2 regions of the Brevibacterium siliguriense genome follow, and region 2 is predicted to be linked to the other one. Evidence: predicted binding sites of a transcription regulator. Region 2 holds the regulator's gene; the other holds the start of a gene.
What was found. The regulator HrcA, encoded in region 2, represses chaperone genes, less so after heat shock. The targets are predictions, from matches to a motif close to TTNGCACTCGNNNNNNNCGAGTGCNAA.
Positions count from the first base shown of each region.

Region 1: a site for HrcA is predicted at 1,242-1,268, ahead of groL (chaperonin GroEL). Genes of this name have one in related genera too.

Region 1 is NZ_LT629766.1:1,256,331-1,259,396, forward strand. Features, by position in the region: gene BLU88_RS05435 (LytR C-terminal domain-containing protein) at 1-339, shown strand, start outside; gene BLU88_RS05440 (cold-shock protein) at 802-1,005, shown strand; gene groL (chaperonin GroEL) at 1,425-3,066, shown strand, end outside.
Region 2 is NZ_LT629766.1:2,366,357-2,369,422, reverse strand. Features, by position in the region: gene BLU88_RS10440 (16S rRNA (uracil(1498)-N(3))-methyltransferase) at 1-159, opposite strand, end outside; gene dnaJ (molecular chaperone DnaJ) at 156-1,271, opposite strand; gene hrcA (heat-inducible transcriptional repressor HrcA) at 1,396-2,436, opposite strand; gene BLU88_RS10425 (DUF3097 family protein) at 2,619-3,066, shown strand, end outside.

The DNA of each region.
Region 1 (3,066 bases), 1.1 Mb from region 2:
TCGCCGAGCGAGAGCGAAGTCAGCGTCGCGGACGACTCGATCACCGTCGACGTGCTCAACGGCTCCGGAGTCTCCGGCGCCGCGAAGAAGTTCTCCGAAGCTGTCGAAGAGAAGGGCTGGAAGCTCGGCCAGGTCGGCAACTACTCGACGAACCTGACCGACTCGACCGTGTACTACAACGGCGAAGAGAACGCTTCGCAGGCCAAGCTCGTCGCCAAGTCGCTGGGAGTCTCGGCCACGGAAGCCTCTTCGGACTTCGAAGCCGACGTTACCGTCGTCATCTGTTCGGACATCGCCGATCGCGGGCCGGAGTCCAGCGAAGGCGGGGGCTCGGACTGATCCGACGCGATTCGGCTGCGCGGGAGCGCGACTGAGCCGGCGGGATCGGTGCGGCCGTGGCCGGCTGCTGTTCGATCTCGAATAGGCGAGTCAAGATCTGATGAGCTGCTTCGGTAGTGAACGGATCATGTGTGGGCGGGCCGCCTCGGCGAATTCCTGACCGATCGGTCTGATTCTGTTCGCGGTGATCCCCGCTGTGAACTGGGCAGAAACCGTTAGATAACGAATCTATAACAGTGCTCAACCGCTCTAGGTGGGATGCGTGCCTGCGGTAGAGTTGCACCAGCTAGGCAAGCACAGCACCTTGTGTTCTATTCGTGCTTCACCGAGATAATTCTCTAGAGGTCAATGAGAGAAGTCGCGGGGTCAGTTGAGTTTTACTAGCTTCCGTATCTCGGGTGAGGTCATATGATCGCGGCTGCGATGCGGGATTTCAATGGCACTGCACTGTATGGAGAAGTAATGGCACAAGGTACCGTCAAGTGGTTCAATGCTGAAAAGGGCTATGGATTCATCACCCTCGAAGGCGATAGCCAGGACGTGTTCGTTCACTGGAGCGCAATCCAGATGGACGGCTACCGCTCTCTCGAAGAGGGCCAGCAGGTTCAGTTCGAAGTTGGAGAAGGACAAAAGGGTCCTCAGGCGGAGTCCGTCACCCTCCTCTGAGACTGGCTGCTGTCAGCACAGTTTTCTGATCCGCTGCGGCGGGTCGTCGGAATGATCTTCGGACCGACCGGCGCCAATCGCACGGGGGAAGCGCCGAGCAGGCAACTGCTCGGCGCTTTTCAGTGCCCGCGGGGAAAGTCGTTTCGCGCTGGGCCGAACTGCCCTCCGCGCCTTCGCCGCAGGCCGAGAATTCGCGGATCGACTCCGTCCCCGCCCGTCATGGCGGGCAATGAATATTTGCACTCGCATGGGGAGAGTGCTAAATCTAGTACTGGTGAAAACCGATGGGTTCCCACCAGTCGTCTCGAGAGCGTGGTCCATATGTGGAATGGAACATGCGGACACACTCTCTGCCGTCGCGGGCGTTGATGACTGCTCTGGATTCCCACTCCACTCCATCAGGGAGGATCTAAGCCACTATGGCAAAGATGATTGTATTCGACGAAGAAGCTCGTCGAGGACTCGAAGCTGGCCTCAACCAGCTTGCGGACGCGGTCAAGGTGACCCTTGGGCCCCGCGGTCGCAATGTCGTGCTCGAAAAGCAGTGGGGCGCACCGACCATCACCAACGATGGTGTCTCCATTGCCAAGGAGATCGAACTCGAGGACCCCTACGAGAAGATCGGCGCCGAGCTCGTCAAGGAAGTCGCCAAGAAGACTGACGACGTCGCAGGCGACGGAACCACCACCGCTACCGTGCTCGCACAGGCTCTCGTCCGCGAAGGCCTGCGCAACGTGGCAGCCGGTGCTGATCCGCTCAGCCTCAAGCGCGGCATCGAGAAGGCCGTTGAGGCCGTCACGAACGTCCTGCTGAACAACGCCATCGACATCGAGACCAAGGAACAGATCGCCGCTACCGCAGGCATCTCCGCCGGAGATCCCGCAATCGGTGAACTGATCGCCGAGGCCATCGACAAGGTCGGCAAGGAAGGCGTCGTCACCGTCGAGGAGTCCAACACCTTCGGACTCGAGCTCGAACTGACCGAGGGTATGCGCTTCGACAAGGGCTACATCTCCGGTTACTTCGTCACCGACACCGATCGCCAGGAAGCTGTCCTTGAGGATCCCTACATCCTCATCGTCAACTCCAAGATCTCGAACGTGAAGGACCTGCTGCCCGTCCTTGAGAAGGTCCAGCAGTCCAACAAGCCGCTGTTCATCATCGCCGAAGACGTCGAGGGCGAAGCCCTGGCCGTCCTGGTGCTGAACAAGCTCAAGGGCACCTTCAAGTCCGTGGCCGTCAAGGCTCCTGGCTTCGGTGACCGTCGCAAGGCTCAGCTCGCCGACATCGCCATCCTCACCGGTGGCCAGGTCGTGTCCGAGGAAGTCGGGCTCAAGCTCGACAGCGTGACCACCGATCTGCTGGGCACCGCCCGTAAGGTCGTCATCACCAAGGACGAGACCACCATTGTCGAGGGCGCAGGAGATGCCGAGGAGATCGCCGGACGGGTCGCACAGATCCGCGCCGAGATCGAGAATTCGGACTCCGACTACGACCGTGAGAAGCTGCAGGAACGTCTGGCCAAGCTGGCCGGCGGCGTTGCGGTCATCAAGGCCGGAGCCGCCACCGAAGTTGAGCTCAAGGAAACCAAGCACCGCATCGAAGATGCCGTGCGCAACGCCAAGGCTGCTGTGGAAGAGGGAATCGTCGCCGGTGGCGGCGTCTCGCTCATCCAGGCTGGCAAGGCCGCATTCGCCGACCTCGCACTCGAGGGAGACGAGGCCACCGGTGCCAACATCGTCAAGGTTGCCATCGAAGCCCCGCTGAAGCAGATCGCCACGAACGCCGGTCTCGAAGCCGGTGTGGTTGCCGACAAGGTCGCCAACCTCGACTCCGGATTCGGTCTCAACGCCGCAACCGGTGAGTACGAGGACCTGCTGGCCGCCGGCATCAACGACCCGGTCAAGGTGACCCGCTCTGCTCTGCAGAACGCCGCCTCGATCGCCGGTCTGTTCCTCACCACCGAGTCGGTCGTCGCCGACAAGCCCGAAAAGGCCGCCGCAGGTGCAGACGCAGCTGCCGGCATGGACGGCATGGGTGGAATGGGCGGCATGGGCTTCT
Region 2 (3,066 bases):
GCGCGCACGTGTGCCGTCACCGTCGACGATTTCGATCTCCTCACCGGGACCGATCCGACGCACCCGCACCGCGTGCCCGGCCACGTCCTCACCGAGGGTGAGGACGGAACCGACGACCGCCTCGGCGGCGGTGGCGGAGCGGAAGACGGGAAGACTCACCGACCGGCGAACCTCTCACGCATGCGGGAGAACATTCCGCGGTTCTCGGTCGAGATCTGGGCGCGCGGTGTCTCTTCTCCGCGCAGTTCGGCGAGCTTTTCGAGCAGTTCGCGCTGTTCGTCGTCGAGCTTGTCCGGGGTGAGGACGTCGACGGTGATGAGCAGGTCGCCACGGGTCTCCGAACGCAGGCGGGTGGCGCCGAGCCCAGGGAGCTTGACCACGGTGCCGGACTGGGTGCCGGCGGCGATGGAGAGGTCCTGGGTGCCGTCGAATGTATCGAACGGGATGGTCGCGCCCAAGGTCGCGGCGGTCATCGGCACGGAGACCGCGGCACGGAGGTTGTCGCCGTCGCGCTGGAAGACTTCGTGGCGGGTGACCATGACCTCGACGAAGAGGTCGCCGGCAGGTCCGCCGCCGGGGCCGACCTCTCCTTGGCTGCTCAGTTGGATCCGGGTGCCGTCGGAGACCCCGGCGGGAATGCGGATCTTCATGGTCCGCTGCTTGCGCACGCGTCCGTCGCCCTGGCAGTTGAGGCAGGGATTCGGGATGACGGTGCCGAAGCCGTGGCAGGAGTTGCAGGTCTGATTCGTGACCATCTGGCCGAGCAGGGTCCGGGTCATGCGCTGGACGCTGCCGGCTCCGTGGCACAGCGAGCAGGTCTCGATCTTCGTGCCCTCCTGCGTGCCGGCACCCGAGCAGGTGTCGCAGACGACCGCAGTGGTCACGTCGAGGTCGACGTTGCCGCCGAAGGCCGCGGTCTTCAGGTCGATGTTGACGCCGACGAGGGCATCCTTGCCGCGCTGTGTGCGCGGAATCGGGCCGCCGGCCTGTCCGCCGCCACCGCCGAAGAAGGTCTCGAAGATGTCGCCGAAGCCGCCGAAGCCGCCGCCGGCGGGGAAGCCCTGACCGTTCTCGCCGCCGCCCATATCGTAGTTGCGGCGCTTCTCCGGATCGGAGAGCACATCATAGGCCAGTGAGATTGCTTTGAATTCGTCTTCGTGACCGGGATTGACGTCCGGGTGGTACTTGCGTGCAAGCTTCCGGTACGACGACTTGATCTCAGCCGCGGAAGCGTCCTTGGACACTCCGAGTGTTTCATAGTGATCGGCCACAGAAACTTCTCTCTCCCTGACGTAGTGGTCTTCTCTGTTCGTGGTGGTGGCTGCGCTGGTCCGCGATGCTCACCGGTGGTGTGGTGTCCGGTTGCGGGCGCCCCTGGTCGTCATGTTCACGGTCCTACCCTCGGTCGAGGATCGAGGACACGTATTTGGCGACGGCGCGGACTGCCGAGATCGTCGTCGGGTAGTCCATTCGGGTCGGGCCGAGCACTGCCAGTCTGGCCGACGAACCCGCGTCATGACCATATTCGGCGGCGACGACGGAAGTCGAGCTGAAAGATTCGTGAGTATTCTCACGCCCGATGCGCACGCTGATCCCCTCATGGTCTTCGGCCATCGAGGTGAGCAGCTTGAGCAGGACCACCTGCTCTTCGAAAGCTTCGAGGATCGGGGCCATCTTCTCACCGAATTCGCTTCCGGAGCGGGCGAGATTCGCGGTCCCTGCCATGATGATGCGCTCTTCACGGGTGGCGGCGACGAGGTCGACGACGGCGGCCCTGGTCTGTGTCAGACCTGAGTCGTCACGGACTGTCGGCTCACTGGGTTCGGGGGCGACCGCCTCGGCGGTGGGGCTCGACCCGAATACCTGCGCGAGCGTGCGCCCGGCGAATTCGGCGTTGATCTGGTCGCGCAGGCCGCGGACGGCGTCTTCTTCGAGCGGGGTCGGAGTGATGACGGACTTCTGTTCGACCTGACCGGCGTCGGTGATGAGGACGACGAGTATCCGGCCGGGGCCGAGGCCGACGATCTCGATGTGCTTGATGCGCGCCCGCGACACCGTGGGGTATTGGATGAGCGCGACCTGTCGGGTGAGGCCCGAGAGGACGCGGACGGTGCGGTCGAGCATCTCGTCGAGGTCGACATCACCGTCGATGAGCTGGAAGATCGCGCGGCGTTCGGCGGTGGTCAGCGGTTTGAACTCGTCGATGCGGTCGACGAACATCCGGTATCCGAGGTCGGTGGGGATCCGGCCGGCCGAGGTGTGGGGTTGGGCGATGTAGCCATCTTGTTCGAGCTGGGCCATGTCGTTGCGGATCGTGGCCGGAGAGACGCCGAGGGTGTGGCGCTGGACGATCGCCTTCGATCCCACGGGTTCGTTGGTGGCGACGAAGTCCTCGACGATGGCGCGCAGCACCTGTGCACGTCTGCTGTCGTTCATCGCGGGCCTCCTCTCCGTCTGCCGGGGCCGGCCCGTACTCGACGATCCGACCATGGGTGCAGTGCCCGTGTTTGGCACTCCTTGAGTCTGAGTGCCAATTCTACGCTTCTCGATCACGGAATTCATTTCTGGGGGTGGCCTGCGGGTCTGCGCGCCTGCGGGTCCGTCCTTGATTATGGTGGGTGCCCGTGAATGCTTTTGATCGCTATGGCCCCGATGTGCTCTCCGGTTCCTCACCCTCGTCGCACCGCCCGAAGAAGTCCCGCCAAGTCGAACTCGGCCTGGGCATGGTTCTCGAGGATGCGATGAGCGGCTATGTCGGAGCTGTCGTCGGCGCGGAGAAGACTGCGGCCGGTGTCGTCGTCAAACTCGAGGACCGCGTCGGCAAGGTGCGCGCCTTTCCGCTGGGACCGGGCTTCCTCCTCGAGGGGCAGCCCGTCGATGTGCAGCTGCCGAAGAGGAAACCGCAGCAGCCCGGGCGGACGGCTTCGGGCTCACGTGCCGTGGTCGGGGCGAAGGCTCGGGTGGCTCGCGGTTCGCGGATCTGGGTCGAGGGCAAGCACGATGCCGAACTCGTCGAGAAGATCTGGGGCGATGATCTGCGCATCGAAGGCGTCGTCGTCGAACCAT